DNA from 3 places in the Actinokineospora alba genome. Region 3 is predicted to be linked to each of the others. Evidence: riboswitches for the same ligand, from Rfam matches in the RefSeq annotation. Region 3 holds a riboswitch; each other region holds the start of a gene.
What was found. Region 3 has a riboswitch for S-adenosylmethionine ahead of thrC (threonine synthase). Riboswitches for the same ligand answer to the same signal wherever they lie in the genome.
Positions count from the first base shown of each region.

Region 1: linked by a shared signal. The riboswitch ahead of C8E96_RS19710 (aminotransferase class V-fold PLP-dependent enzyme) and the one ahead of thrC (threonine synthase) in region 3 are both predicted to bind S-adenosylmethionine.
Region 2: linked by a shared signal. The riboswitch ahead of C8E96_RS11630 (methionine ABC transporter ATP-binding protein) and the one ahead of thrC (threonine synthase) in region 3 are both predicted to bind S-adenosylmethionine.

Region 1 covers NZ_SNXU01000001.1:4,271,425-4,281,926, reverse strand. The annotation lists gene dnaE (DNA polymerase III subunit alpha) at 1-3,496, opposite strand, end outside; gene C8E96_RS19735 (nucleoside/nucleotide kinase family protein) at 3,557-4,192, shown strand; gene C8E96_RS19730 (AsnC family protein) at 4,324-5,379, shown strand; gene C8E96_RS19725 (hypothetical protein) at 5,376-5,645, opposite strand; gene C8E96_RS19720 (RluA family pseudouridine synthase) at 5,711-6,640, opposite strand; gene lspA (signal peptidase II) at 6,637-7,221, opposite strand; gene C8E96_RS19710 (aminotransferase class V-fold PLP-dependent enzyme) at 7,255-8,619, opposite strand; SAM riboswitch class IV at 8,650-8,765, opposite strand; gene C8E96_RS19705 (potassium/proton antiporter) at 8,864-10,345, opposite strand; gene C8E96_RS19700 (DUF167 domain-containing protein) at 10,419-10,502, opposite strand, start outside.
Region 2 covers NZ_SNXU01000001.1:2,420,126-2,430,627, forward strand. The annotation lists gene C8E96_RS11615 (TatD family hydrolase) at 1-605, shown strand, start outside; gene C8E96_RS11620 (resuscitation-promoting factor) at 791-2,254, shown strand; gene rsmA (16S rRNA (adenine(1518)-N(6)/adenine(1519)-N(6))-dimethyltransferase RsmA) at 2,390-3,223, shown strand; SAM riboswitch class I at 3,313-3,403, shown strand; gene C8E96_RS11630 (methionine ABC transporter ATP-binding protein) at 3,608-4,612, shown strand; gene C8E96_RS11635 (4-(cytidine 5'-diphospho)-2-C-methyl-D-erythritol kinase) at 4,696-5,661, shown strand; gene C8E96_RS11640 (hypothetical protein) at 5,658-6,209, opposite strand; gene C8E96_RS11645 (ABC-F family ATP-binding cassette domain-containing protein) at 6,372-8,141, shown strand; gene C8E96_RS11650 (fatty acyl-AMP ligase) at 8,161-9,816, shown strand; gene C8E96_RS11655 (dihydrofolate reductase family protein) at 9,825-10,409, opposite strand.
Region 3 covers NZ_SNXU01000001.1:3,833,479-3,843,980, reverse strand. The annotation lists gene C8E96_RS17615 (SPFH domain-containing protein) at 1-135, shown strand, start outside; gene C8E96_RS17610 (hypothetical protein) at 135-335, shown strand; gene mscL (large conductance mechanosensitive channel protein MscL) at 339-794, opposite strand; gene rpsT (30S ribosomal protein S20) at 1,010-1,273, shown strand; gene C8E96_RS34405 (acyl-CoA thioesterase) at 1,398-1,916, shown strand; gene holA (DNA polymerase III subunit delta) at 2,193-3,170, opposite strand; SAM riboswitch class I at 3,289-3,418, shown strand; gene thrC (threonine synthase) at 3,430-4,695, shown strand; gene C8E96_RS17580 (ComEC/Rec2 family competence protein) at 4,774-7,443, opposite strand; gene C8E96_RS17575 (ComEA family DNA-binding protein) at 7,458-8,315, opposite strand; gene C8E96_RS17570 (DegV family protein) at 8,447-9,295, opposite strand; gene octT (diglucosylglycerate octanoyltransferase) at 9,374-10,081, opposite strand; gene C8E96_RS17560 (histidine phosphatase family protein) at 10,101-10,502, opposite strand, start outside.

The sequences.
Region 1 (10,502 bases), 440 kb from region 3:
CCCCCATCAGCGACGGCGACGGGCTGACCCGCAGCGCGTCGTCGAGTTTGAGCAGGGTCTGGCGAGGTCCGTTGATCAGTTTCAAATGGACTTCGGTGGTTCCCGGGTAGGAACCGAGGACGTCCTTGAGCTGCGCGACCAGCGGGGGTGTGCACTTGGTCGCCGCCATGATCAGCCGGAACGGCGCGCCCGCCGCGTTGGACAGGTCGGGGACCGCCAGGTCGTTCGCGATCAGCGAGGTCCGGTCGTCGCGCTTGGCGACCCGGGCCTTCACCAGGACGATCGCGTCCTCGAGCACCCCCATGCCGATCACCGCGTACGTCTTCGGGAAGAACAGCACCTCGATGCCGCCTGCGAGGTCCTCGAGCATCGCCGACGCCCATGGTTCGCCGTTGCGGTTCACCCGCCGGTTGACCGAGGCGAGAATCCCGCCGATCACCACCTGCGTCCCGTCTGGGATGCCGCCTTCGAGGATCGCCGCGATGGACGTGTCGGACTGTGAGGTGAGCACGTGCTCCACCCCGTTGAGCGGGTGGCCCGAGACGTAGAGGCCGAGCATCTCCCGCTCCAGCGCGAGCTGGTGCTTGGACTCCCAGACCTCGTCGGGCACCCGCACGTCGAAGACGCTGGCCACTTCCTCGTCCCCGCCACCGGCCGCGCCGAACAGGTCGAACTGCCCGACCGCTTCGGCCTTCTTGGTGTCCATGACCGCGTCGATGGCGTCGGTGTGGATCAGGAACAGGCCCTTGCGCGGGTGCTTGAGCGAGTCGAACGCACCCGCCTTGATCAGCGATTCGACGACCTTCTTGTTGCAGGCCACCGCTTCGACCTTGCGCAGGTAGTCGGAGAAGTCGGTGAACTCCCCCTTCTCGGTACGCGACTTGATGATCGAGTCGACGACGTTGGCGCCGACGTTGCGGATCGCGCCGAGGCCGAACCGGATGTCGTTGCCGACCGGGGCGAACTCCTTCTCCGACTCGTTGACGTCGGGCGGCAGGACGGTGATGCCCATCTTGCGGCATTCGGCCAGGTAGACGGCCGCCTTGTCCTTGTCGTCGCGCACACTGGTCAGCAGCCCGGCCATGTACTCGGCCGGGTAGTTCGCCTTGAGGTAGGCCGTCCAGTAGGAGACCAGGCCGTACGCGGCGGAGTGCGCCTTGTTGAACGCGTAGTCGGCGAACGGGACGAGGATGTCCCACAGGGTCTTGATCGCGTCCTTCGGGTAGCCGTTCTTCTCCATACCGCCGGAGAAGTTGACGAACTCCGCGTCCAGGACCTCTTTCTTCTTCTTACCCATGGCCCGGCGGAGCAAATCCGCTTGTCCGAGCGTGTATCCCGCGAGTTTCTGCGCGATCGCCATGACCTGCTCCTGATACACGATCAGGCCGTAGGTCGTGCCGAGGATGTCTTCCAGCGCCTCCGCCAGGGCGGGGTGGATCGGGGTGATCTCCTGCTGCTTGTTCTTGCGCAGCGCGTAGTTCGTGTGCGACTTCGCGCCCATCGGACCCGGCCGGTAGAGCGCGCCGACCGCGGAGATGTCCTCGAAGTTGTCGGGACGCATGAGGCGCAGCAGGTCGCGCATGGGCCCGCCGTCGAGCTGGAACACGCCGAGCGTGTCCCCGCGCGAGAGCAGCTCATAGGTCGGCTTGTCGTCCAGGCCAAGGGTTTCCAGGTCCGGCACCGGTTTGCCGTTGCGCTCGATGTTGCGCAGCGCGTCGTCGATGACGGTGAGGTTGCGCAGGCCGAGGAAGTCCATCTTCAGCAGGCCGAGCGACTCGCACGTCGGGTAGTCGAACTGCGTGATGATCGACCCGTCCTGCGGGCGCTTCCACAGCGGGATCGTCTCCATCAGCGGCTCGGCGCTCAGGATGACCGCGCAGGCGTGCACACCGGCGTTGCGGATCAGGCCTTCCAGGCCGCGCCCGGTGTCGATGATCTCCTTGACCTGCGGGTCGCTGTTGTACAGCTCGCGGATCTCGGTGGCCTCGGCGTAGCGCTTGTGCTGCGGGTCGAACAGGTTGTTGAGCGGGATGTCCTTGGCCATGACCGCGGGCGGGTAGACCTTGGAGATCTTGTCCGCGACGGCGTAGCCGGGCTGGCCGAACAGCACCCGCGCGGAGTCCTTGATCGCGGCCTTCGCCTTGATCGTGCCGAAGGTGATCACCTGCGCGACCTTGTCCGCACCCCACTTCTCGGTGGTGTAGCGGATGACGTCACCGCGCCGACGTTCGTCGAAGTCGATGTCGATATCGGGCGGGCTGACCCGGTCGGGGTTGAGGAACCGCTCGAAGATCAGCCCGTGGGCCAGCGGGTCGAGGTCGGTGATGCCCATCGCGTAGGCGATCAGCGCGCCCGCGGCGGACCCTCGGCCGGGGCCGACCCGGATGCCGTTGTTCTTCGCCCACTGGATGAGGTCGGCGACCACGAGGAAGTACGCCGGGAACCCCATCTGGGTGATGACGTTGATCTCGAACTCGACCTGCCTGCGGTGTTCCTCGTCGACGCCGCCGGGGAACCGCTTGTGCATGCCCTCCCACACCTGCTGGCGGAAGAACTCGTCCTCGGTCATGCCCTCGGGGATCGGGAACTTCGGCATCAGGTTGCGGAACTCGAACATCCCGCTGATGTCGACCTTCTCCGCGATCACCAGCGTGTTGCGGCACCCCTCCTGCCACGGGTCCGAGGAGTCGATCGCGCGCATCTCGTCGGGCGACTTGAGGTAGTAGCCGGTGCCGTCGAACCGGAACCGCGTCGGGTCTTGCAGCGTGCTGGCCGTCTGCACGCACAGCAGCGCGTCGTGCGCGTCGCGGTCGTCTGCATACGTGTAGTGCGAGTCGTTGGTGACCACGAACGGAAGGTCGACCTTCTTCGCGACGGCGATCAGCCCGTCGCGGACCCGGCGCTCGATCTCGATGCCGTGGTCCATCAACTCGACGAAGAAGTTGCCCTCGCCATAGATCTCTTTCCAGGCGCCGGCGGCGGCCACAGCCTCGTCGAACTGGCCGAGCCGGAGCCTGGTCTGCACGTCGCCGGACGGGCACCCGGTGGTCGCCATCAGGCCCGCCGAGTGCTCGGCGATCAGCTCGCGGTCCATCCGGGGCCATTTGCCCAGCTGGCCTTCCAGCGACGCCAGGCTCGACAGCCTCATCAGGTTCTTCAGCCCCTGATTGTCGCGGGCCCAGATCGTCTGGTGGTTGTAGGCGCCGCTACCGCCGACGTCGTCGGACTTCTGGCCCGGGTCGCCCCAGCGGACCCGGTCCTTGTTGAAGCGCGACGCGGGCGCGATGTAGGCCTCGATGCCGAGGATCGGCTTGATCCCGGCGCCTTTGGCCTGCCGGTAGAAGTCGTAGATGCCGTTGGTGTGACCGTGGTCGGTGATGGCCACCGAGGTCATGCCGAGGCGCTCGCACTCGGCGAACATGTCCTTGAGCTTGGCCGCTCCGTCGAGCATCGAGTACTCGGTGTGCACGTGAAGATGAGCGAAGGAGTCAGCCACGGGAACACCTTAGTCGGGCCGTCGGACAGTTCTGTGGACCGGCACGCGAGACAGGGAAGGATGGCGGGTGTGCGTTTCCGACCGCTTTCGCCGCCCGCTCTCATCGACGAGGTGTCCACGCAGGTGGCGGCGCGTCCGGAGATCACCCGCGTGATCATCGACGGTGCGCCGCCCACTCGCCCGGACGTGCTGGCCGACCGGATCGGCGAGCGGCTGCGGGTGCTGGGCCGTCCTGTATTGAGGGTCTCGGCGGCCGATTTCCGCCGCGCCGCGTCCCTGCGGTTCGAGCGTGGACGCACAGACCCGGACGCCCGGTACGACGACTGGCTCGACGGCGGCGCGCTGCGGCGTGAGGTGCTCGACCCGTTGGGCCCCAACGGGTCGCGTCGAGTCCTGCCGCGACTGTGGAACACCGACACCGACCGAGCCGTCCGCGCCGAGTATGTCGACCTCCCCCAGGGTGTGGTGCTGATCGACGGCGAACTGCTGTTGGGCCGCGGCCTGCCGCACGACTACTCCGTGCACCTATGGCTCTCCGCGCCCGCGCTGGCCCGCAAGCTCCCGGAGAGCGAGCAGTGGGCGCTGCCCGCGTTCGCCCGGTACGACGCCGAGGTGCGGCCGCTCTATATGGCCGACACCGGTGTGCGCGCCGACGATCCGCTGCGCCTGGCCGTGCTCGACGACGCCCCCGTGTGAGCGGACGATCACTCAACCGGATCTTCGCCGGGCCGGTGTGACGGCTTCCGGCGCAGGACGAAGGGGGACCCGGTAGCGTGCGATCCGTGACGGATCCCATGGACGCACGGGTGCTCGGCGTAGTCGCCGAGATGGGCCGTGCCGCGGTGCACGAGGTTGCCGCGCGGCTGGGCATGGACCCTCGCGAGGTGGCGTCCCGACTGGTCGCGCTGTCCGCGGCGGGTGTGCCGCTGCTTGTCGGCGTCGAGTGCGACCAGGCCGGTGTGCGGGCCGCGCTGGCCCGGATGACGCCCCCCACCAACTACGGAGCGCCAGCCCCGGGACACGCCGGACCTGGCCAAGGTGTGCACGGCACACCGTCCGGGGTCTATGGCGCGCAGGGGACGCCCTCGGGCGTGTACGTCGCTCAGCAGACACCGCCCGGCCAGCCCTACGGCGCGCAGGGAACGCCGTCGGGTGCTTACGGAGCGCAAGGGACGCCTTCCGGGGTCTACCCGCCGTCGCCGCCCGCCGGGTACCAGCAGCAGCCCTACCAGCCACAGCAGCAGCAGCAGCAGTTCCCGCCGTCCGGCCCGCACCAGGTCCGCACCGGCCCGCCCAGCCAGCCGTTCCCCACGCCGACCGGCCCGCCGAGCCAGCCGTTCCCGACGCCCGCCGAGCCGATCTCCACCTGGGGACCCCCGGGCAGTTCGTCCTGGGCGCGCGGCGACCAGCCTCCCGCCACGACCATGGCCGACGACCGCACGCGACCCACGACCCGGCCCCGCAGGCAGGGCGTCGCGGGCGAGACGCTGGAGGCCGAGGGCCTGGAGGGCGAGCGGCTGTCGATCCAGCTCGTCGAGGTCGTCGACCCGGCCGACTACCTGTTCACCGCTGCGGGCTACCGGCTGCAGGCGGGCGAGCGCTCGGTCGTCGTGCACACCGAGCTGACCAACCGCGGCACCGTCCGCTTCGGCACGCTGCCCGACCTCTACCTGGTCCTGGTCACCCCGGACGGCAAGTCGATGTCCAAGGCGCCGGTGTCGCTCTCGTCCCGGCCGCCGCACCGCATCGGCGTGGCGCCGGGCGAGACCGCGGGCGGACACACCGTGTACGTCGTGCCCGAGGACCTCGAGATCACCGCGGTGCAGTGGAGCCCCCGCCCGGATGAGGAATCCCGGACGCTCACCTGGAAGATCGAGAACTAGCGGCCGAACAGCTTGCCGAACCAGCTCTTCTTGCCCGCGCCCGGGTTCTCGGTGCCCGGATCCGCCACCGGGATCGGCGACGTCGGCGGCTCACGGTCGTAGCGCACGTCGTCGGGGTTCACCCGGACCGTCTCGTCGACGTCGTCCGAGGACGCGCCGATCACCGACGGCGCGGCGCCATCCTGCATGAACCGACCGTGTCCCCCGGTCGCGAACGGATCACCGTCGTTCGCACCATCCCACTTCGCCTCGCGCTGATCGCTCATCGCTCCCCACCCTCTTGCCGACTCTCCGACCTAAACTAGCCCAGAGCGACACGAACGGGTGGGATTCAGTAGTCCGCGGCGAGCAATTCCAGCGCCCCGGCGAGGTCGGCGGGGTATTCGCTGGTGAATTCGACCCACCGGCCGTCGTCGGGGTGGTGGAAGCCGAGCGTGCGGGCGTGCAGCCACTGGCGGGTCAGGCCGAGGCGCTTGGCCAGGACCGGGTCGGCGCCGTAGGTGAGGTCGCCGACGCAGGGGTGGCGCAGCGCCGAGAAGTGCACCCGGATCTGGTGCGTACGCCCGGTTTCGAGCTTCACGTCCAGCAGCGACGCCGCGCGGAAGGCCTCGATCGTCTCGTAGTGGGTGATGCTCGGCTTGCCGCCCGCGACCACGGCCCAGCGGTAGTCGTGCTTGGGGTGGCGGTCGATCGGCGCGTCGATGGTGCCGACACTCGGGTCCGGGTGGCCCTGCACGAGCGCGTGGTAGCGCTTCTCGACAGTGCGCTCCTTGAAGGCGCGCTTGAGCACGGTGTACGCGCGCTCGCTCTTGGCGACCACCATGACGCCGGTCGTGCCGACGTCGAGCCGGTGCACGACGCCTTGGCGCTCGGCGGCGCCGGAGGTGGAGATGCGGATGCCCGCGCCCGCGAGTCCGCCGATCACGGTCGGGCCGGACCAGCCGGGGCTGGGGTGCGCGGCCACGCCGACGGGCTTGTCGACCACGACCACGTCGTCGTCCTGGTGCAGCACGATCAGTCCCTCGACGGCGATCGCCTGGACCTCGATCGGCCGCTCCGGCTCGGGCAGCGTCACCTCGAGCCAGGTGCCCGCGAGCAGGCGGTCGGACTTGCCCGCCGGCCTGCCGTCGACCAGCACGTCACCGGACTCGGCGAGCGCGGCGACGACGGTGCGGGACAGGCCGAGCAGCTTCGACAGGCCCGCGTCGACACGCATGCCGTCTAGACCGTCCGGGACGGGAAGGGTGCGGGAGTCGCTCATGCGGATTCTTTCGCCTTGGCCGAGGTGTGGGTGCCGTCGTAGTCGCGGCCGAGCATCGCCATGAGCACGATCAGGCCGCCGCCGACGCAGATCGCCGAGTCGGCGACGTTGAACACCGGCCACACCTCGCCGTTGGGTCCGAACACCGACACGAAGTCGATCACGTGGCCCTGCAGGACGCCCGGGGCACGGAAGATTCGGTCGGTCAGGTTGCCGAGCGCGCCCGCGAGGACCAGGCCGAGGCCCAGTGCCCACCCGGTGGACCGCAGCTTCGGGATGATCCAGATGATCGCCACCACGACCCCGAGCGCGACCAGGCTCAGCAGCCAGGTCATGCCGGTCGCCATCGAGAACGCGGCGCCCGGGTTGCGCACGAGCTGCAGGTAGACGGCGCCGCCGAGCAGCCGGATCGGGGCCTCGCCCTCCAGCGTCGCCACAGCGATGATCTTGGTGACCAGGTCCGCGATGAACACCGCCAGCGCGGCCGAGATCAGCAGCATCCGGCGGCGGGCGGGCAGTGCGGACGGTGCCGGTTCCGACTCGGTCGGGGTATCACGGTCGTCGCCGCGCTCAGTGTTCACCGGTCCATTGTCCATGGTGTGCGTAGCGGCCGGTCAGGACACCTCTCGCAGGAACGACGGCAGCGGCCGCTCGTCGGCCGCGGGCACCCACCGGCCGTCGACCTGCGTGTAGGTGAAGGCCGGTCCGTCGGCGACCAGCGAGCGCAGCGCAGCGACGAGCCGGTCGACGTGTTCGGCGGTCGAACCGAGGCCGAGGCTGGCCCGCACGGCCCGCTGCTGGTCGGCGCCGGAGCGGTCGAGGAGCCTGCGGGTGGCGATGTGCGCGCAGAAGGCGCCGTCGCGCACGCCGATGCCGTGCTCGGCGGACAGGACAGCGGCGGTGAGACCCGCGTCGAGGCCGTCGACGCTGAAGCTGACCACGCCGACCCGGTCCTGCTCAGGGCCGAACAGCTCGAGGACCCGCAGGCCGGGGATGCCGGCCAGGCCCTGGCGCAGCCTGCGCAGCAGGGTCCGCTCGTGCGCGGCGACGTCGTCCCAGCTCTGCGAGAGCGTCTCGCACGCGACCGCGAGCGCGTGCACGCCGACGACGTTGGGCGAGCCCGCCTCGTGCCGCTCGGGGACCGCGGTCCAGGACACGCCGAGGTGGTCGCCCCAGTCGACGACCTGGCGGGTCGCGCCGCCGCCGACCAGGTACGGCTCGGCGGCCTGGAGCCAGTCGGAGCGCCCGATCAGCGCGCCTGCGCCGTAGGGGGCGTAGAGCTTGTGCCCGGACAGGACGACGTAGTCGACGTCCAGCGCGCGGATGTCGACCGGGCGGTGCGGGGCGAGCTGCGCGGCGTCGAGCACCACCCGGGCGCCGTGGCGGCGGGCGACCTTGGCGAGTTCGGCGATGGGCCACACCTCGCCGGTGACGTTGGACGCAGCCGTGAGCACCACCAGCCGGGGACCGACCGGGCAGGTGCTCAGGGCGGCGTCGAGCGCGGCGATGGTGGCGTCCGCGTTGGCGGGGGTCTGGATCCTCTGGACCCGCGGACCGCGCCACGGCAGCAGCGCCGCGTGGTGCTCGGTGTCGAACAGCACGACCGAGGTGCCCTTGGGCAGCGCGCGGGCGAGCAGGTTCAGGCTGTCGGTGGTGTTGCGGGTGAAGACCACCGCGTCGGTCGCGCGCGCGCCCACGAACCGGCGCAGTGTGTCGCGCGCCTGCCCGTAGACCCGGGTGCACACCTGCGAGGCGAAGCCCGCCCCGCGGTGCACGCTGGCGTACCAGGGAAGCAACTCGTCCACGGCGTCGCGCACCGCGTCCAGACAGGGCGCGCTGGCGGCGTGATCGAGATTGGCGTAGCCGACCTGGCGGCCGTCGAGCAGCGGCACGGTCAGGCGGGCGCCGACGACTGTGGGCACGGTGGACTCACTCGGGTCAGCGGTGCGTGCTGTCGGGAAGTTGATGGCGAGCGTCAAGGCAGGCCTCCGGGTCCTGGGACCCGCATGGGTCCGCGCTTGCCCGCTCGCACCACGCGACGGGCCAGGTCCTCACCCGGGGCACCCCACCGCGGAAGGAGGGTTGCCGGTCAGCGAGCCGGGGCTTGACGCTGACACTCATGACCTTGGTCTCGACCCTAGCCGACAACCGCGCCCACACGCAGCACTGTCCAAATCCTGGGAGCCCGCCAGGCGACCCCAACACAACTTCCCGGGAGGCGGACTAGTCCTTGCCGGATTCGCCCTTCCAGCGGGCGTAGCGGCCTGCCCGGTCGACCGCGCGGATCCGGGTCTCGGTGGCCGAGCGCACCGCCTGGGTGGTGACCACGAGGATCTGGTCGCCCTCCTGCAGCCGGGTGGTGGGGCCGGGTGTGAAGCCCTTGCCTTCCCGGGCGACCAGGCTGACGGTGGCGCCCGGCGGGAGCCGCAACTCGGCCAGGTAGACGCCGTGCAGCTTCGAGCCGGGCGGGATGGTCACCTGCAGCAGTTCGGCGTCGAGCTCGTCGAGGGTGGCGACGTCCACCTCGACCTCCTTCGGCTTCGCCCCCGGGTCGAGCTTGAGGACGCGCGCCAGCAGCCCGAGGGTGCTGCCCTGCACCAGCGTGAGCACGATGACCAGCACGAACACCGCGTCGACCAGCTGGGTGGCGCCGGGAACGCCCTGCGACAGCGGGATCATCGCGAGCACGATCGGCACCGCACCGCGCAGTCCCGCCCAGGAGAGGAACACCTGTTCTCGCCACGGCACACGGAATGGCGTGGTGGAGATCAGCACGGACAGGGGTCTCGCCAGGAGGGTGACCACCGCCCCGGCCACCAGCCCGGGCACGATCGCGTCGAGCAGCCGCGACGGTGAGGCGAACAGCCCGAGCAGGACGAACAGGCCGATCTGGGCGAGCCAGCCGAGACCTTCGGCGAAGGAGACGGTGTCGGCCCGGTGCGGCAGCTTGGAGTTGCCCAGCACCAGGCCCGCGATGTAGGTGGCGAGCAGGCCGGAGGCGTGCGCGGCCTGCCCGCCCGCGAACGCCAGGATGCACACGGCGACCGTCGCGAGCGGGTACAGGCCGGTCGCGGGCAGGGCGGCCCGGCGCAGGGCGTGCGTGCCGAGCCAGCCGAGTCCGAGGCCGATCACCGCGCCGACGCCGAGCTCGTAGGCGAGGGTGAGCGGCAGCGTCCAGGTGACCGGGTCGGTCGAGGCGAGCAGCACGACCGCGATGTAGCAGGGCGCGTCGTTCATGCCGGACTCCAGCTCCAACGAGCCGACGAGCCGACGGGTGACCGACAGGTTGCGCAGGACGCTGAACACGGCCGCGGCGTCGGTGGAGGCCAGCACTGCGCCCCAGAGCATGGCCATCCGCCAGTCCAGGCCGAGGATCCAGTGCAGCATCGCCCCGGCGACCCCGACGCTGATCACGACCGCCACTGTGGACAGTGCGATTCCGGGCCACAGCGCGGGTTTCACCTCGTCCCAGCGCGTGGTGAGGCCACCCTCGGTCAGGATGAGGACCAGCGCGGCCAAGCCGAGCGCCTGCGTGAGATCGGCGTTGGAGAACTCGATGCCGAAGCCCGCTTCGCCGAGGAGGACACCGATCCCGAGGTAGAGCAGCAGCGAGGGCAGACCGACCTTCACCGACACGCGCACCGCGAGCACGGCCGCGAGGATCACGGCCGCTCCGATGCCGAGCGCCAAGGTCAGGTCAGCCACGCTACCTCCACGTTGTCAGACGCATTCTCCCCTGCCGCGGGATCGCCGGCGTCTTTCGACAACCAGTCCCGCGTCACCGCTCGTCGAGCAGCCGGTCCAGAGTGGATTTCGCGTCGTCGGGAGGGGGATCGATCTCGACGACCTTGTCCCGGCCGCG
Region 2 (10,502 bases), 1.4 Mb from region 3:
CAGCGAACTTCACTGATTCGGACAAAGCGGTCATAGAGGATTTGTCGCGGCGGCCAAGGGTTGTCGCGGTCGGCGAGACCGGCCTCGACTACTACTGGGACTACTCGCCGCGCGACGCGCAGGAAGAGGCGTTCCGCTGGCACATCGACCTGGCCAAACGGGTCGGCAAGCCGCTGATGATCCACGACCGCGACGCGCACGAGGACATCCTCCGTGTGCTGACTGAAGAAGGACCACCCGAAACGGTGGTTTTCCACTGTTTTTCGGGTGACCTCGGCTTTGCGCGTCGCTGCGTCGATCAAGGTTTCGTATTGTCCTTCGCGGGACCGGTCACGTTCCGCAACGCGAGGGCGCTGCGCGAGGCGGCCGCTTTCGTGCCGCTGGAACAACTTCTGGTGGAGACGGACGCGCCTTTCCTCACGCCTCACCCGTTTCGGGGTCGCCCGAACGAGCCGTACTGCGTCGCGTACACCGTGCGCGACCTTGCCGAGCTGCGCGGCGTGGATGTGGCCGATCTCGCAAATTCTGTGTCTACAACCGCAAATCGCGTGTTTCGGTTGCTCGATGTGACATCGGACCTTCCGGGCGGTGAGCAATTGCGCTGAATGGGGGAACGATTGCGCCGACTGTGATGTGACGGGACTCACGACATTGCTGGATGTGTTTGCGCAACCCACCGGCGCTCGTTACTGTCCCGTGACCGAACGACCTGGGGCATCCCTGTCTCAGATCAATCCGGAGCTTTGCAATGTGGGGAACGCGGCTCCCGCCTCCTGGAGGAATGGATCCTGTGAGCGGTAAACAGACCGACGGCTTCGCCGACACCGACTGGTTCACGCCGGTCACCGTCGGCACGGACAACCACGACGGGGACTTCACGGCGTGGCGTTCGGAGTTCCCGTCCGAGGACTACGACACGGGCTACTCGCCGTCTCTGAACATCACCGACCACGATGTCCGCTACGCCCTCGGCCCGCAGGCCGACGAGATCATGGCGCACGCCGGTGTCGACGTCGAAGAGCTGATCAGGCTCGTCAACGCCGAAACCACGGTCCTGCCGGTCATTCCCGACGAGGTGGCCTCCGGCCCGCGTCCGCTGACGGTCGAGGACGAGCCCGCACCCGGTCTCATCACGGCGGTCAGACGGTGGAAGGCCTCGTTCCTCAAGGCCACCATCGCCGCGGTACTCGTGAGCTTGGTCGGCGGCGGCGCCGCGGCCATCGCGATGAACAACTCCGTCACCGTCGATGTCGACGGCCAGGCCCGCCAGATCAACACCTACGCCGACACGGTCGGTGAAGTGCTGGAAGAGGAAGGCATCAACATCGGCGAGCACGACTCGCTGAGCCCGTCCCCGACCGCAGAGATCGGCGACGACGGCAAGATCGTCCTCCAGCGCGGCCGTCAGCTGCACCTCACCGTCGACGGTGAGAAGCGCGACGCCTGGGTCCGCGCCACCACACTCGGTGAGGCCCTCAAGCAGGCCAACGCCCCCGTCGCCGGCGCGTGGATCTCCGCGGGCAACGACTCGCAGGTGCCGCTCGAAGGCATGTCGGTCGAGATCAAGACCGCCAAGGCGATCACCCTCTTCGACGGTGGCAACGCGCCCAAGCCGATCACCACGAACGCCGTCACCGTGCAGGAACTCCTCAACGAGCTGAAGCTGACGCTCGGACCCGAGGACGCGATCACCCCCGGCGGCGACCTCAAGCTCACCGGCGGTGCCGAGGTCCGGATCAGCCGCACCGGCGTGACGGTGGTCAACCTGACCGAGCCCGTCGCGCCCCCGGTGCAGAAGATCGACGACCCGGAGATGGACAAGGGCAAGGAAACGATCGTCGAGCCGGGCGCCCCCGGCGAGCGCATCGCGACCTACCGCATCACCCAGAAAAACGGCAAGGAAATCAAGCGCGAGGAAATCGGCGCGAAGGAAACCGTCGCGCCGAAGCCGAAGATCGTGAAGGTCGGCACCAAGAAGCCCCCGGTTCCCGTCATCCCCGACGGCCAGGTCTGGGACCGGCTCGCGCACTGTGAGTCCACCGGCAACTGGGCGATCAACACGGGCAACGGCTACTACGGCGGCCTGCAGTTCAACAAGAGCACCTGGGACGCCTACGGCGGCAGCCAGTACGCCGCGTACCCCCACCAGGCCTCTCGCGAGCAGCAGATCGCCATCGCCACCAAGCTCCGCGACGCCCGCGGCGGCTACAGCGCTTGGCCGCACTGCGCCAGCAAGCTCGGATTGCCCCGCTAACCACGTACCACCGAGAACGGCCGCCCAAACCGGGCGGCCGTTCTTGCTTTGTGACCATGATCACACTTCGATGATGTGGACCTACGCATCCACCACCCAAAGGTGCGCCCACCGTCGAGCCCGTAGGCTCAGCGGGTGACTCTCCTTGGCCCCGCGGACGTGCGAAAGCTCGCCGAACAGCTCGACGTCCGCCCGACCAAGAAGCTCGGCCAGAACTTCGTCCACGACCCCAACACGGTCCGCCGCATCGTGACCGTCGCCAAGCTCACCGACGACGACGTGGTCCTCGAAGTCGGCCCCGGCCTCGGCTCCCTCACCCTCGCCCTCCTCCCCGCCTGCAAGGCCGTCGTAGCCGTCGAGATCGACCCGGTCCTGGCCAAGCAGCTCCCGGCGACCGTCGCCGACCGCGCCCCGGACCTCAAGGACCGCCTCCACGTCCTCGAAGCCGACGCCATGCGGGTCCAAGCCGAGCAGCTCGCCGTCGCGCCCACGGCCCTTGTCGCGAATCTGCCCTACAACGTCGCCGTCCCCGTGGTCCTGCACCTCCTCGCCGAGCTGCCGTCGCTGCGCACGGTGCTGGTCATGGTCCAGGCCGAGGTGGCCGACCGGATGGCCGCCGGACCCGGCAGCAAGGTCTACGGCGTCCCGAGCGTCAAGGTCGCCTGGTACTCCGAGGCCAAAAGGGTCGCCACCGTGCCGCGCTCGGTGTTCTGGCCCGTGCCGAACGTGGACTCCGCGCTGGTCCTGATGACCCGCCGCGAGACCCCCGAGGCCGACCGCAAGACGGTCTTCGCCGTCGTCGACGCGGCCTTCGCGCAGCGGCGCAAGACGCTGCGGGCGGCGCTGGCGGGGTGGGCCGGGTCGGCGGCCCGGGCCGAAGAGATCCTCGTGGCCGCCGGGGTCGACCCCGGTTTGCGCGGCGAACAGCTCACCGTGGACGACTTCGTCCGGATCGCCGCCCAGGGCTGACGCCGCACTACCTCCAAAATGTGACGTTGCCCGTCTACTGCTATTGGCGGCTTGCGCAGCGACCCCGTGATCGGGTGTACTCGTGGTGCATTCCATCCCGAGCGGCTGAGAGATCTGGCTCTGCGACGCCGCAGCAACCACCCATCGTTGGGCAGGTGCTACCGCCAGGAGCGATGGAGGAACTAGGCAAGATGGGAATCCTGACCAGCAGGCGAGTCATCGACCAATGCCGGCGGACCGTGACCGCGTGTCGACGAATGTACGTAGCTAGCTAACTAGCTCACCCCCGCTCGTACTTTCGCCAGTCACCCTCGACTTCACCTGTCCGAATTGTCCCTTATGGACGTTCCGGCACGGTGGGTCACGCCGCGTTGGAGAAGACCCATGATCACCGTTGAAAACCTCACCAAGTCCTTCCACGGCGACACCGGCCCGGTGCTCGCCCTCGAGAACGTCACCCTCGAGGTCCCCGCCGGGACGATCACCGGCGTGGTCGGCCCGCAGGGCTCCGGCAAGTCCACCCTCGCCCGCCTGGTGTCGCTGCAGGAACGCCCGGACAGCGGCGTCATCCGCGTCGAGGGCTACAACACCGCCGCCCTCGACCCGCGCAGACTCCGGGCCGCGCGCAGGCGCATCGGCGTCATCCAGCACGGCGACCTGCTGCCGCAGCGCACCGCCGCGGGCAACATCGCGATCCCGCTGGAGCAGGCCGGGATCGACGGCCCGCAGCGCCGTGACCGGGTCGGCAAGCTGCTCGACCTGATCGGCCTCACCGACAAGGCCGCCACCTACCCCGACGCCCTCACCCCCGGCCAGCGCGCCCGGGTGTCCGTCGCCCGCGCCCTGGTCGGCGACCCCGGTCTGCTGCTCGCCGACGACCCCACCAGGGGCCTCGACGCCGACGCGACCGCCGGTGTCCTCGCCGTCCTCGACCGGGCCCGCGCCGAACTCGGCTCGACCGTCCTCATCGCCACCAGCGACGCCGGTGTCGTCCGCCGCATCGCCGACGACGTCGCGCTGCTCTCGGCGGGCCGGATCCAGGAGAGCGGGCAGCTGCTCTCGCTGATCCAGGACCCGAACAGCCAGGTCGCGCGGACCCTGCTGCCCGAGATCGACACCGTGCCCGCCGCGGGCAGGCACGACCGGGTCGCCGAAGTCATCCTGGTCGGCTTCGCCGCGGTCGGCGCGCTGCTGCCCGAGGCGGGCGCCCGGTTCGACTCGGCGATCTCCGTCGTCGGCGGCGGACTGACCCGGGTCGGCGAGACCCCGGTCGCCCGCTTCCTCGTCGGCGTCAACGGCGCCCGGGCCGACGCGGCCCTGGCCTGGATCGCCGAGCGCGGCGCCCTCGTGGCCCAGCCGACGACTGTCCCGCACCTGCACGCCGCATGACCGTGACCGCGTCGCGCCGGGCCCCGTCGTCCCGGGCGCTGTCCGGGACAGGGGACGCGCGGGCGTGGCCGTAGGCTTGCCCGGTGCTCGCTGTCGTACCGCCACCGGTGACCGTCCGTGTGCCGTCCAAGGTGAACCTCCACCTTGCCGTCGGTGACCTCCGCCCGGACGGCTATCACGACCTGACCACGATCTTCCAGGCGCTGTCGCTGACCGACGAGGTCACGGTCGCGATCGCCGACGAGCCCGGGGTCGAGGTGCACGGCGAAGGCGCCGACGCCGTCCCCACGGGTGCGAGCAACCTCGCGTGGCGCGCGGTGCAGGAACTGGCCAGGCACGTCGGGCGCGACCCGGACGAGCCCAAGATCCGGGTGGTCATCAACAAGGGCATCCCGGTGTCCGGCGGCATGGCCGGCGGCAGCGCGGACGCCGCGGCGACCCTGGTCGGCCTGGCGTCGCTGTGGCGGCTCGACATCACCCGCGACGAACTGGCGGGCATCTGCGCCAAGCTGGGCAGCGACGTGCCGTTCACGCTCTACGGCGGCACCGCGCTCGGCACCGGCCGCGGCGAGAAGCTGGTCCCCGTGTTGTCCCGGCACACCTACCACTGGGTGCTCGCCTTCGACCGGCGCGGCCTGTCCACGCCCAAGGTGTTCACCGAACTCGACCGCCTGCGCGATGAGGGCGACCCGCCGCGCATCGGCGCGGTCGAGCCCGTCCTGGAGGCGCTGGCCACCGGCGACCCGCGTCAGCTGGCGCTGCTGCTCGGCAACGACATGCAGGCCGCCGCGGTGTCGCTGCGGCCCGGCCTGCGCCGCACGCTGCGGGCCGGGGTCAGCGCGGGAGCCCTGGCAGGAACGGTGTCCGGATCGGGCCCGACCTGCGCGTTCCTCTGCTCAGACGGCGAGTCGGCGCTGCGCGTGGCGGCCGAGCTGGCAGGCGCGGGCGTGTGTCGGACCGTCCGGGTCGCGCACGGCCCGGTCCCCGGCGCCAGGGTGATCGGCGGAGACGAAACCCCCCGCCCGATCCCTCCCCAGGTCCACGCCTAATAACTCCAGCGCCAGCCTTTGACGTTGTCGGGCATGTTGTGCGGCTTATAGGTGAGAACGCCGTGCTCACTGCTGGAATCGATCAAGACGACTCCGTAGTAGCCGGAATCGGCCAGGTAGAAATCGTCCGGCAGATACCGGTGCTGCGGCAGACACGAAGTGAAGATGCCCCGGCCGGTGACCTTGCCGTCATTGTCCTCGGTGGCGAAATCCGTCGCGCTCATCCACCAGCCCCAGTCGGGCTGGTACTCCTGGGTCGTCTGCAGGACGATCGTCGCGGCGAGGTAGTGGCCGTTGTTCGGCTCCAGGCTCCCCGGTTCGGTGCACTCGACGGGCTTGACGCTGTCGACCCACAGGTTCGCGAGCGTCGGGCTCCCGTCCGAGCGAATGACGATCTGCTTGCCGAGATCGGCGGATTGCGTGGCGTCGTCACTCGGGCGTTCTTTGGAACACCCGGCAACGGCCAAGATCATTACCGCGATGGCGGCGGTGATCCGGATGCCGCGGCGAGCTACGGACATTTCACCTCCCAGTCGGTCGGACTGCACGTCAATATAGGGGCATAGGGGGCTTTTGAAACCAAATGCACAGAGAGTGCTCAGACCGTTGCGCGAATGGCGGGGCGGCTGGGCGGACCGGTGGCCGCGCCTGGCCGGTTGGTAGCTTTGCCTATCGCGAGCATCATCCAAACCCGGCGAAAGTGCAGGTAGATGGCCAACCTGGTCAACCTGGAGAACGTCAGCAAGAGCTTTGGCGTCCGACCCCTGCTCGACGAGGTGTCCCTGGGCGTCGGCCAAGGTGACCGGATCGGCGTCGTCGGGCTCAACGGCGGCGGCAAGACCACGCTGCTCGAGGTGCTGGCCGGGATCGAACCGGCCGACTCCGGCCGGGTCAGCCGGGTCCGTGACCTGCGGATGGCCGTGGTCACCCAGCGCACCGAGCTGCCGAAGGACTCGACCGTGCGGCACGCGGTCCTCGAACCCCTGGGCATCACCGAGGAACACCAGTGGGCGGCCGACCCGCGCGCCCGCTCGATCCTCGAAGGCCTGGAGATCACCACGCTGGGCTTCGACAGCCCGGTCGACACCATGTCCGGTGGCGAGCGGCGCCGCGTCGCGCTGGCCGCGACCCTGGTGCAGGAGCTGGACCTGGTCATCCTCGACGAGCCGACCAACCACCTCGACGTCGAGGGTGTGCGCTGGCTCGCCGACCACCTGATCAGCCGGGGCACCGCGCTGGTGGTCGTCACCCACGACCGGTGGTTCCTCGACACGGTCTGCACGCGCACGTGGGAAGTCGTCAACGGCAAGGTCGAGCAGTACGAGGGCGGCTACGCGGACTGGATCTACGCCCGCGCCGAGCGCGGCAGGCTCGCCGACACCATCGAGGAGAAGCGCCGCAACCTCGCCCGCAAGGAACTGGCGTGGCTGCGCCGCGGCGCCCCCGCGCGCACGTCGAAGCCGCGCTACCGGATCGAGGCCGCCGAGGCGCTGATCTCCGACGTCCCGCCGCCGCGCGACAGCGTCGAGCTGCTGGCCTTCGCCAAGCGCAGGCTCGGCCGCACGGTGCTGGAGCTGGAGGACGTGTCCATCGCGGCGGGGGACAAGCCGATCCTCGACCACGAGACCTACCGCATCGGCCCGGGCGACCGGGTCGGTCTGGTCGGCGTCAACGGCTCCGGCAAGACGACACTGTTGCGCCTGCTCGCGGGCGACTCCGAGCCGTCGACGGGCAAGCGCGTCCAGGGGCAGACCGTGCGCCTCGCGCACCTGACCCAGGAACTGCGTGAGCTGCCGCCCGAGCAGCGGGTCCTGGAGGCGATCGAGGAGGTCGCCCGCCGGGTGACCCTCGGCAAGCAGGACCTGTCGGCCTCGCAGCTGGCGGAGCGCTTCGGTTTCCCGGCGAACAAGCAGTGGACGCCGGTCGGGGATCTGTCCGGCGGCGAGCGGCGCAGGCTGCAGCTGGCCCGGCTGCTGATGGCCGAGCCGAACGTGCTGCTCCTCGACGAGCCGACGAACGACCTCGACATCGACACCCTGCAGCAGCTCGAAGACCTGCTCGACTCGTGGCCGGGCACCATGGTGGTCGTCTCCCACGACCGGTACCTGGTCGAACGCGTCTGCGACTCGGTCGTCGCCCTGTTCGGCGACGGCAAGATCACCCCGCTGATCGGCGGCATCGAGGAGTACCTGAAGATCCGCACGGCCGCGATCGCCGCCGCGGTGCCCGTCAAGACCGGTGGCGGCGCCGCGACGAAGTCGAGCGCGACCGAGCGGCGAGCGGCGCAGAAGGAGCTGGCGAAGCTCGAACGCCAGATGCAGACGCTGACCACCAAGGAGAAGAAGCTCCACGCGGCGCTGGCGGAGGCCGCCACCGAGCCGACCAAGCTGCTCGAACTCGACGCTGAGCTGCGCAAGGTCGTCGCGGACAAAGAAGAGGTCGAACTCCGGTGGATGGAAGTCGCTGAACTCGCCGAGTAGGGCAACTAATGTTCAGGTCATGAGTCGGTTCGTTGACATGCTTGTGGCCACCGCGACGACCCGCGGCGCGGCACGGGGAATCACCACCGGGGAGCCCAAGGCGCCCGTTCGGCACACGTGGGGCGAGGTGCACGAGCGGGCCCGGCGGATGGCGGGCGGGCTCGTCGCGGGTGGCCTGGCCAAGCACGGCGCCGTCGCGGTGCTCGCGGCCGAGCCGGTGACCATCGCGCCCGCCGTGCAGGCCGTGTGGCTGGCTGGCGGCAGCGTCACCATGCTGCACCAGCCCACCCCGCGCACCGACCTCGCCGAATGGGCCGAGGACACCGTGCGGGTGCTGGCGATGATCGGCTCCAAGCTGGTCCTGCTCGGCTCGCCGTTCGACGCGGTCGCGCCGGTGCTCGACCAGCACGGCATCGGGTACTTGCGGCTGGAGGACCTCGACGGCGAACCGCTGTCCGAGGTTGTTTCGGTCGACGAGGACGCCCCCGCGCTGCTGCAGCTCACCAGCGGCTCGACGGCTGAGCCGAAGGCGGTGCGGATCACCCACGGCAACCTGTTCGCGAACCTGACCTCGATGGCCGAGGCGTCGGCGCTCGACGTCGACAACGACATCATGGTGTCGTGGCTGCCGCTGTTCCACGACATGGGGATGGTCGGCTTCCTGACCGTGCCGATGACGGTGGGCCTGGAACTGGTGAAGGTCACCCCGGTCGACTTCCTGACCGGGCCGCTGCTGTGGGCCGACCTGATCTCGCGCCACCGCGGCACGATCACCGCCGCCCCCAACTTCGCCTACGCCCTGCTCGGCCGCCGACTGTCCGGTGTGGACGAAGAGGGCAAGTACGACCTGTCGTCGCTTCGCCTGGCGCTCAACGGAGCGGAGCCGATCGACGAGAAGGCGGTGCTGGCGTTCACCGACGCGGGCGCCCGCTTCGGCCTGCGTCCCGAGTGTGTGTTCCCGGCCTACGGCATGGCCGAGGCGACCCTCGCGGTCTCCTTCGCGCCGCTACTCGGCGGGTTGACCTTGGACTACATCGACGCGGAGCAGTTGGAAGCGGAAAACCGTGCGGTGCCAGTGGAACCGGGCCCCGACGCCCGCTCGTTCGCCATCCTCGGCAAGCCCCTGCGCGGCATCGAAGCCTCGATCGTCGACGACGACGGCAAGGTCCTCGGCGAGCGCGAGGTCGGCGAGATCCGCCTGCGTGGGGAGGCCGTCACCCCGGGATACCTGACGGTCGACGGTCCACTCGCGACCCAGGACGCCGACGGCTGGCTCGACACCGGCGACCTCGGGTACATAGTGGACGGACAGATCGTGATCTGCGGCAGGCGCAAGGACGTCATCATCCTGGCGGGCCGCAACATCTACCCGACAGACATCGAACGCGCCGCGGCGTCGGTCGAGGGCGTCCGCGCGGGCAACGCGGTGGCGGTCCGCATCGACGCGGGCAGCAGGCGTGAACGGTTCGCGGTGGTGGTGGAGTCCAAGCACGCGGGGGACGCGGAGCAGGAGAAGCGGCTGCGCAAGGAAGTCGGCGCCCGGGTCTTCGAGTCGGTCAACGCCCGCCCGGTGGCGGTCGCCGTCCTCCCGCCCGGCACCCTGCCCAAAACCCCCTCAGGCAAACTCCGCCGCGCCGCCGCGGGCGAACAACTGGCCGCCACCCTGCAGTCCTGACTCCGCGCTCACCTATGCGGGGTGGGCCGGTAGCTGAGTTCCTGGATGCGGCCGTCGAGCGTCCGGCTCTCGATCAGCTCGAGGTCGAAGTCGGCCGCACCATGGAAGACCGGTTCCACCCCGGTGCGACCGGTGATCACCGGGAAGATCGTCAACTGGACTCGGTCGACCAGCCCGGCGGCCATCAGCGCCCGGTTCATCGACAGGCTGCCGTGCGAGCGCAGCGGCACGTCGGACTCCTCCTTGAGCCGGGCGACGACGTCGACGGCATCACCGGGCACGAGGGTCGCGTCCGGCCAGTCGAGCGGTGCCTCGAGTGTCGTCGACACCACCGTCGTCGGCAGGTTCCGCATGCGGGTGTTCACCGGGTCGGTCACCTCGGACTCAGCGGTGCTCGGGCCCAGGAACCGCACGAACTGCCGAAAGGTGTTGGCCCCGAGGACCAGCCGCTGCTCCTGGCTGTACAGGGCGAAGCGGCGGTCGAGGAACTCCGGGCCTTGCTTGCCCCAGTAGCCGCCCCAGTCGCCGTCGCTGTTGTACGAGGCGTAGCCGTCGAGGCTGGAAAAGACGTCGAAGGTGTAGGTGGCGGTCACGATGCTCTCCTCACGTGCTGTTCGACCGGCCGCGCCGGTCTCTCAACCAGGCAACGAAGAGGTCGGCACGATTTCGACACCGCGGCCAAGAAA
Region 3 (10,502 bases):
GCCCGGCTCGCCGAGAACGACGTGGTCGACCTCGACGAGGAGCGCAAGGCGGCGATGGTCAGCAACCTGATGGTCGTGCTGTGCAGTGACCGCGAGGCCCAGCCCGTGGTGAACGCCGGGTCGCTCTACCACTGATGGCCGAGCGCAAGAAGGTCCTCCTGCGGTTGGACCCGGCCGTGCACGACGCGGTGGCCCGGTGGGCGAACGACGAGCTGCGCAGCACCAACGCGCAGATCGAGTTCATGCTCCGCCGGGCCCTCGCCGAGGCCGGGCGGCTGCCCGACGGCGCGGGCGGCCTCCCCCGGCGAGGCCGCCCGCCCAAGGACGCGGAGTGAGTACTACTCGGCGACCTTCGTCCGCGAGGCGATGAGCTCCGTGTCCTCCTCGTCGAGCAGCGCGGGCTCGATGTCGGCGGTGCACCACTTGCACTTGAGCGCGTCGATCGGGACGAACTCCTTGCAGTAGGGGCACTCGCGGCTGCCCTGCGCCCGGAAGTTGCCCAGGCCCGCCTTCTTCATGAGCTTGACCAGGCCGAACAGCACAAGTCCGAGCAGGAGGAAGTTCAACAGCTCGGTGAGGAACGCACCGTATTTGAGCTCGGCGCCGTTGACGGTGAACATGAGGCTGCTGAAGTCGGGCTTGCCGAAGATCGCCGCGACCAGCTGCATCAGCACGTTGCCCGCCAGGCTCTCCACTAGCGCGGCGAACGCGGTGCCGATGATGAAGCCGAGCGCCAGGTCGAACATGTTCCCGCCGAGCGCGAACGCCTTGAATTCACTCCACAGGCCCTTCACTGACCGTCTCCTCTCGAATGCCACTTGTTGGTGTGACATTTCGGGGGACTGATCGTCATCTCGCAACCGGAAGAGCCGATGGGTGAGCCCAGGACCAGGCCTGTTAACCTTGCTCGACGCGCCGTGCGGCACTCCGCCCTGGAGGAGACCTGCGCGAGCAGGGCCACACGAAGTCAGCGGCGCGCAATCCGCGTTTTTGAATCGAGGAGTTACGCATGGCCAACATCAAGTCCCAGATGAAGCGCATCAAGACGAACGAGAAGGCGCGTCAGCGCAACAAGTCCGTCAAGTCCTCGGTCAAGACCGCGGTCCGCAAGTTCCGTGAGGCGACCGAGGCCGGCGACAAGGCCAAGGCCCAGGAGCTGCTGCAGGACGCCAGCCGCAAGCTGGACAAGGCCGCCGGCAAGGGCGTCATCCACGCCAACCAGGCCGCCAACAAGAAGTCGGCGATGGCCCTGGCGGTCAACAAGCTCGGCTGACCCAAGCCTTCTCGACGGCGCCGTCCACCTCACTGGTGGGCGGCGCTGTCGGCGTTTGAGGCTGGGCTGGCCTTCTCGCTTCCTGGTGGGCGGCGCTGTCGGCGGCTGGGGCACACTTCGCCCCATGGATCTGGACCCGAAGCCCACCTCCGCGGCCCGCACGTCGCTGTCGCACATCATGACCGCGCTGGAGACGAACCTCCTGGGCACGGTGCATGGCGGCGTCATCATGAAACTCGTCGACGACGTCGCCGGGGCGGTCGCCCAACGCCACTCCGGCGGCCCGGCGGTCACCGCCGCCATGGACGGCATGACGTTCCTGCACCCGGTCCGCGTCGGCGACCTGGTCCACGCCCACGCGCAGGTCAACTGGGCGGGCCGGTCCTCCATGGAGGTCGGGGTGCGCGTCCTGGCGGAGCCGTGGGACCGCGCGGGCGTCCCACCCACCAGGGTGGCCACGGCGTACCTGGTCTTCGTCGCGGTGGACGGCGACGGCAACCCCCGGGCGGTTCCCCCGGTGCTGCCCGAAACCCCGGAAGACGAACGCCGCGGTGTCGAGGCCGAGATCCGGCGCAAGAACCGGTTGGCCCGCCGCGACGAGATCCTCGCCAGCCGAACCCCCAAGCCCCCGACGGCGGAGTAGCCCAGCCACCGCCGCCTGCTCGAATGCACCCTGCGGCACCCATGGTTCGTCCGCACCGCGGCCTTCCTGATCGAACCGCGCCACCCCGCCAGCCACCCCGCCAGGCAAGGTGAGTCGCCCCACCAGGCACCCCGCGAGTCGCCCCACCAGGCAAGCGAGTTCGACATTCGCGATGCGCGAATGTCGAACTCGCTTGCTGGAAGGGGCGACTCGCTTGCCGGAAGGGGCGACTCGCGGGTGGGGTGGGCGGCACCTGGCCGGGGTGGGGCGTTCAGGTCACTCTCGGCGGTGTGCCTTGGCGAGTCGGAGGACGGCGCGTTCCAGGGCGTAGTCCGCGTCGGCGGCGACGCCCTTCACGTCGGCGTTGACCTCGGCGACCACCCGCATCGCCTCGACCAAGCCGGCGGGTTTCCACCCGCGACTCTGGGCCAGCGCCTTCTTCACCTTCCATGCGGGCATTCCCAGCTCGCCGGCCAACCGGAACGGGTCGGCCCGGCCCGCCCCGGACACCCGCGCGACAGTTCGGACGGCGTCGGCGAGCGCGTCGGCCACCAGCACGTGCGGCACCCCGAGGTGCATCGCCCAGCGCAGCGCCTCAAGGGCGCCGGGGACGTCGCCGGTCACGGCTTTCTCGGCGACCGCGAAGCCGGTCACGTCAGCGCGGCCCCGGTGGTACCGCCGGACCGCCTCCTCCGTCACCGCGCCCGCGGTGTCCGCCACCAGCTGCGCGGAGGCGGCGGCGAGTTCACGGAGGTCCGAGCCCACCGAGTCCACCAAGGCCGCGACGGCGGCCGCGTCGGTCTTGCCGCCCGCCCGGCGGATCTCGTTGCGGACGAACGCCTCCCGCTCTGCGGGCTTGGTGATCTTCGCGCACTCGGTGACGACTGCTCCTGCCTTGCGCATCGCGGCGACGATGTCTTTGCCCGCTTTGCGCCCGCCGCCGTTGTGGACGACGACGAACACGATGCCCTCGGCGGGGTTCTTCACGTACGAGATGATCACCGCCGCGATGTCCTGGGTGGCCTCGTGCGCGGCGTCGACGACGATCACCCGGCCTTCGGCGAACAGTGACGGCGAGACCAGTTCGGCCAGCTCAGGGGATGTGAGGTCGGCCACGCGCACCCGGGTGAGGTCGGCCGAGGGGTCGGCGAGCCGAGCCGAGTCGAGTGCGGCGCGGATCGCGCGCTCGACCAGCAATTCCTCCTCCCCCAGCGCGAGTTGCAGAGGTGCCGGGGTGACCGCGGGCGAGTTCACGCTGGGAATCCTGCCATGTACGGACGACACCCGCGGGCGCGCAACCACTCTCGGATACTGGACGCTCGGTGGCACCTGCCGGACACGGTGCCGTAGCGTCGTTGGCATAACTGAATACCGCTCATCCAGAGGGGCAGAGGGATCGGCCCGAAGAAGCCCCGGCAACCGGCGTGAGCCATGTCTTCCACAAGGGAGACGTGTGCGCGATCACGGTGCCAATTCCGACCCGCTTGCGGGATAGATGAGGAGATACCTCGCGATGACATCGGCAGTCGACGCCCAGCGTCCCACCACCCTCGACCTCGGTTCCGCGCGCGCTCTGTCGTGTCGTGAGTGCGGCCACCAGATCCCGCTCGCCGCGGAATTCGCCTGTGCCGAGTGTTTCGGCCCGCTTGAGGTGTCCTACGAGTTCGGCAAGATCACTCGTGCGGACATCGAAGCGGGCCCTCAGTCCATCTGGCGCTACCGCGGGCTCCTTCCCGTGCCCGCCGATGTCGACACCCACCCCAACACCGAGCCCGGCATGACCCGCCTGGTCAAGGCCGACCGCCTCGGCGCCGCGCTCGGCATCAAGAACCTCTGGGTCAAGGACGACACCGGCAACCCCACGCACTCCTTCAAGGACCGCGTGGTCGCCGTCGCCCTCGCCGCCGCCCGCCAGCTCGGCTTCTCCGTGCTCGCGTGCCCGTCGACCGGCAACCTGGCCAACGCCGTCGCCGCCGCCGCGGCCCGCGCGGGCTGGGACTCGGTCGTGCTGATCCCCTCCTCTCTCGAGCGCGCCAAGATCCTCACCACCGCCGTGTACGACGGCGCCCTGATCGCCGTCGACGGCAACTACGACGACGTCAACCGGCTCGCCACCGAACTGGCCGCCGAACACGAGGACTGGGCGTTCGTCAACGTCAACGTCCGCCCGTACTACGCCGAGGGGTCCAAGACCCTCGGCTACGAGGTCGCCGAGCAGCTCGGCTGGCGCCTCCCCGGGCAGGTCGTGATCCCGGTCGCCTCCGGCTCGCAGCTCACCAAGGTCGACAAGGCCTTCCGCGAGTTCGGCGACCTCGGCCTGGTCGAGGCCACCCCGTACCGCATCTTCGGCGCCCAGGCCACCGGCTGCTCCCCGGTGTCGACGGCCTACAAGGCGGGCAGCGACGTGATCCGCCCGGTCAAGCCGGACACCATCGCCCGCTCCCTGGCCATCGGCGCCCCCGCCGACGGCCCCTACGTCCTCGACTCCGTCCGCCGCACGAACGGCGCCGTGGAGGACGTGACCGATGAAGAGGTCGTCGAGGGCATCCGCCTGCTGGCCCGCACCGAGGGCATCTTCGCCGAGACCGCCGGCGGCGTGACCGTCGCGACCGCGAAGAAGCTCGTCGAGAACGGCAAACTCGACCCCGACGCGGAAACAGTCCTCCTCATCACCGGCGACGGCCTCAAGACCCTGGACGCCGTCCAGGACAAGATCGGCCCCCTCGCCACCGTCCCACCCTCAGCCGCCGCCGTGCGCGAGGCCCTGTCTCGTAGGTGATTCCGATGCTCTGGGGATCGAGCACGCTCGATCCCCAGAGCACGGCCCCAGGCCCCATTGACCGCGATCACCGCTCCCTCACCAAGCCTGCCGATTGATCCCACCATCCACAGAACGCAAGGGGCAGAACAGAACGGCCTGTTTGGGTGGTTCGCCTTGATTCGGGGCAAATGGGCCTAAACTTTCGGCGCGGGTGGGCTGTACTGTGCCCACCTTTTGAGCCCGCGCCAGGCCCATTTGGCGGGGTCCCCGAATCAAGGCGAACCACCCAAACAGGCACCCCGCGCCGGCCGGCCAGCCAGCCAGCCGCCCAAACAGGCACCCCGCGAAGCCAGCCTGCGAACCACCCCAAACCGGCGCCCAGCAACGAGATCCAGGCGGCCCACGAGCACCCCGCCGCCGAATCCCCGGCCCCGGCACAACCGCGCTATCACCCTCCCGATCGGTACGCGCCACAAGAGTCCCCAGATCCCGCAACACCTCCATAGTCCGCGGACTCGGATGCCCATACCGGTTCCGCGCCCCCACGCTCACCAACGCGACCCGAGCCCCCACCGCCGCAAGGAATTCCGGCGACGTTGTGCGGGAACCATGGTGAGGCACCTTCACAACGTCAGCCGAGATGTCCACTTGGGACGAAATCAGGTCGGCTTGCGCGGCTAGTTCGACGTCGCCGGTCAGCAGGACCCGTCCGGCGGCAGTGGACGCGCGGAACACCAGTGAGCGGTTGTTGATCGCGGTTCCGGTCGTCTCGTCGTCAGCTCTCTCCTTTCTGTTGTGGGACAACACTTCGATAGTCAGCGAGGGCCAGCTCAGCCGCTGACCGCCCGCCAGGTCGACCAGCGGCACCCCCGCCTGCTCGGCTTCGCGGCGCACTTGTCGCCACGCCCAGTCCGGGGTTCGGCCCGAGCCGACGGCGATGGCGCCGACCGACCGTCCCGAGAGGACACCCGCCAGGCCGCCGACGTGGTCGGCGTGGAGGTGGCTCAGGATCACCAGTGGCACCCGGGTGACCCCGAGCCGGTCGAGGCAGTCGTCGACCGGCCCCGCTTCCGGTCCGGTGTCGACCACGACCGCGCGGTCGGCCTCCCCCGCCGCCAGCGCGATGGCGTCTCCCTGACCCACGTCGCAGGCGACGGCCGCCCAGTCAGCAGGTGGCCAGCCGGGCGTGAGGACGCGGACCGGGACCACCACGACCAGCACCGCCACCAGCGCCAAGGCCAGCACCGACCGGCCCCGTCGAGAACGCCACGCCACAGCAATAGCGATCACGACGACCACCAGCAGCGCGCCACCCCACCAGCCGTCCGGCCACGCCACCGCCGCACCGGGGAAGTCCGCGGCGTGCCTGGCGACCGTGATCACCCAGTCCAGTTCCGGGCCCGCCAGCCGGACACACCAGTGCGCCGCCCACGGCCACACCCGCATCACCACGGCCGCGAGCACACCGAGCACGGTCGCCGGGGCGATGACCGGCGCGACCACGAGGTTCGCCGCGACCGCGATCAGGCTGAGCTGGCCACTCATCCCCGCCACCACCGGTGCCGTCACCACATGCGCCGCCGCCGGCACGGCGAGGGCTTCAGCCAGCCCCCGCGGCACCCGTCTCCGGGCCAGGGCGTCCGCCCACCGTGGCGCCAGCAGGACCAGGGCGCCCGTGGCCAGCACCGATAGCACGAACCCGAACGCGGTGGCCATCCCCGGGTCGACCGCGACCAGCACGATCACGGCCGTCCCGAGCGCGGGCAGCGCTGACCGGTCACGGCCCAGCGCGAGGGCCAACAGGCCGACCGCGCCCATGACACCGGCGCGCAGGACGCTCGGTTCCGGTCCGGCCAGGATCACGAACCCGACGAGCCCGAGCAGCGCTCCGGCCGCCGAGCCGTACGGGCCTGCCCGCACCGCCCGTAGAAGGAACAGGATCGTGAGGCACACGATCGCCAGGTTCGCCCCGCTTACAGCAAGAAGGTGGGCCAGACCGGCCACCCGGAACTCGTCGACCACGGTCGGCGAGAGGCCGTCGGTGTCGCCGACGATGAGCGCGGGCAGCAAGCCGGCGGCCTCCGCGTCGAGCACGCCTGCCGCCCGCCGCAGCCCGGCCCGCAGCGAGTCGGCGGTCTGCTGCCAACCGGGCGCCGCGCCCACCGATGTCGGCGGTCCACGCACCCGCAGGACAGCCACCGTCAGCTGACCAGACGCAGCAGGGGCAAGTGTCCCCCGCGCGGTGAGGGTCTGGCCGGGCAGCAGGTGTGACCACGGTTCGACCGGGGCCAGGACGAGCACCTGCGCGTGGCTGTCGACGCCCTCGGCGCCGACGACTGTCGCGGGGATGACCACGGACCCGATTCCCGGTTGCATCCCGCCGAATCCCGCCGTCCGCACCGGTTTCGGCCGCTCCCGCACCTCGACGTGGAGCACCACCGCCTGACCTCGGGCGGCCAGTTCGTGCAAGGGATCAGTTGCCGCGTCCCGGATCTGTCCCGTCACCGGCCACAAAGCGAGCACCCCGCAGAGCAACAGGGGCCACGCCGCCTGCCGGACCGGCCACCCGCCCGGCGAGACCTGACGCTTCGTTCTCGGGACCACCGCCAGGATCGCGATGGCCGCCAAGAGCATCACGCCGCCGACGACGACCGTGCACACCCAATGGACCAACAAGCCCAGAGCGGCACTGAGCCACAATGCGACCGCCGCGAGGATCAGCCTCCAGTCGTGTGTCGCGTGTGGACGGACGGGCGACGGCGGCATCGGATCGGCCCCCGCTACCTGACGGTGACGAGTTCGCGCAGGGATTCGTATTTGGCGGGACCGATTCCGTCCACCTCGCGAAGCTGGTCGACCTTGCTGAACCGACCATGTTTCGTCCGCCATTCGACGATCCGCAGAGCGGTGACCGACCCGACCCCGGGGAGCGTGTCGAGTTGGATGGGTGAGGCCGTGTTCAGGTCGATCGGCCCGGGCTGCGCGAGCTGGGCCGCGGCGGCGGGCGGAACCGGGACTCCGACGTGGAGCTGTTCGCCGTCGACCAGGCGGCGGGCCAGGTTGAGCCCGGTCACGTCAGTCGCGGGCAGCGTTCCGCCACTGGCCTGGATGGCGTCGGCGACCCGCGATCCCTCCGGCAGGGTCCGCAGGCCGGGCGCAGCGACTTTGCCGACCACGTCGACCACGACCCCCGGTTTCGCCGGGCTGCTCACCCGGTCGACCGCCGCGGCCACCGGGAGCTCCGGTGGCAGCTCGACCGTCGGGCTGCCCGAGAACGCGACGAAGGCGCTGATCACCCCGCCGACGAGCACGGCGGCGATCACCATGGCGATCGGGAAACGCCTGCGTGGCCGGTCGTCCGGGCTGAAGTCGCGGATGGCGGGTCGGCGCCACCAAGGCGTGCCCTCCGCGCTGGTCCAACGGGTGATCAGACGGCCGAGTCTGCCCGCGCGCCACCACACCGGGGCCGCGCGGCGATGTCGGGGTGTGGGGCTCTCGGCGGGTTCCGGATCGTCGGAGACAACGCGATAGCCGGCGTCGGGTGCGTCCCATGGGCGGTCGGCGGCCGCGGTCAGGCGGTGCAGGACGTCGTCGATGTGGTCGGTGCGGGATGGCCGGGAGTGCTTGGTGTCGAACATGGATTCGACGCTAGGGACGCCGACTCGGCTTCGGCAGACCCCGCGGTCGAGCTGTGGACAGCCCGCCGGAGGGTGTGGATGAACCGTCGGCGGCGGGCCGGATTGTCGGGCTCGTGTGCGATGTTGGGCGGTTACAGCCTGCCGGGGCAGATCACGACACCGAGCACCCCGGGGCCGGTGTGGGCGCCGATGACCGCGCCGAGTTCGGACACCACGCACCCCGATGACGAGCCGATTCGCTCGTCGAGGCGCGTCGCGAGTTCGGCGGCGCGGTCGGGTGCGGCGAGGTGGTGGACGGCGAGTTGCACCGGCTGGTCCCCGGCGGCTTCCGCGGCGAGGTCCACCAGCCGGGCGAGGGCCCGGCTGGTCGTCCGCACCTTCTCCAGCGGGACGATCTGGCCGTCGTGGACGTGCAGGATCGGTTTGACCGACAGCGCGGTCCCAAGAAAGGCCGCCGCGGCCCCGATCCGGCCGCCTCGGCGGAGGTAGTCGAGGGTTTCGACGAACATGAAGCTCTTCGTGTGCGCGGCGGCTTCCACGGCGGCGGCCTCGACCGCGGCTCCGTCACCGCCGTCCGCGGCGACGGCGGCGGCACGGAGGGCGGCGAAGCCCAGGCCCATCGCCGTGGTGCGGGAGTCGACGACGCGGACGCGATCCGAGCCGACCTCCTCGGCGGCGAGGCGCGCGGATTCCCAGGTCCCCGAGAGTTCGCTGGACAGGTGCACCGACAGCACGCCGTCCGCCCCCTCGTCGAGCAGCCTGCGGTATTCGGCGGCGAACTCGGCGGGGCTCGGCCTGGACGTGGTGACCACGCGGTGGTCCTTGAGCGCGGCGGCTAGTTCGGCGGGCCCGATGTCGATGCCGTCGCGGCCCTCGCTGTCGTCGATGTGCACGAACAGCGGCACGACATGGACCGCGTGCCGGTCCGCGAAACCCTCAGGGAGGTAGGCGGTCGAGTCGGTGACAACGGCGAACGGCACGACACGGGAGCCTAATCGGACGGACCGCTCGAACCTACGACAACCGCTGCGCGGCGCTACGCCGACCGGGCGAAAGAGTCAGTGCGAGTTCGGCTCGACCAGCGACGCGATGAGCGCGCCCAGGGCCTTGCCCACGTCGGCGTGCCCGGACCAGCCCCAATGCATGCCATCCGGGTTTCCATGGCCCTCCAGCACGTGCGCGCCGACGAGTTCAGCCGAGTCGAGCAGGCTCACCCCGGCTTCCTCCGCCCACTGCCGCATCGCGCGAACCGCGGCCTCACGGCCGGTGTGGACGAAGCCATAGGACGCGGCGCGGTGGTACCCGGGAAGCAGGGCGATCACTGGGAGGTCTGGCCGCAGGGACCGAATCGCCACGACGATCATGTCCAGGTAGCGGACGGTCAGCGCGGAGGGAAGCGCCACCGGCCGTCCCCTGGTGAGCCGCGCGAGAATGGGCTGGGCGGCGCTGTACCCCTTGCGCACGCCACGGCGCAGGCCGTCGGGCCGCAGGTAGCGGATGCCCTGGCGCAGGTAGGTCGGCAGCGGCGACGGCAGGGTGTCCATGCCGCCGACGGCCAGGACGAGCACGTCGGCCTTCGGCAGCTGCGCCCACACACGGGGATCACCGGTAAGAGACCAATAGGCGTCTCGCGCGGTCCAGCCGAAGCCTGCGAAGAGTTCGGTGTGGCCACCGATGGCCGAGGCGGCCACGTTGGGCCAGAGGCGCGCGTCGTCGGCCGGATGGGGGCCATCCGGGCCGTGGAAGCTCAGCGAGTCGCCGAACATCAGCACGGTGGGCACGGGGCTATCCGGTGATGCCCGCGTTGTACGCGATCAGGCGCCAGGACAGGCCGCTGGTCTCCCGGCGCGCGAGGACCGTCCAGTGGCAGTTGCTGATGCCCCCGAGTTGAGACCAGTTGGCCACGGGCAGGTCGAGGAGCCTGCCGGTCAGCGCCGTGATCAGGCCGCCGTGCGCGCACAGGACAGCCGTCTCCTCGACGCCGGTGTCGAGTTCGGCGACGACCTCGGCGGCGCGGGCGGCCACCTCGACCCGGGTCTCACCACCAGGCGGGGTGACCGTCGCGTCGGTCTGCCAGCGCCTGCGCACGCCCGGCCAGCCGTCGTCGACCTCGACGCTGGTCTTGCCCTGCCAGAGGCCGAGGTTGGTCTCCCGCAGCCGCTTGTCGATGCGCAGCGGGATGCCCAT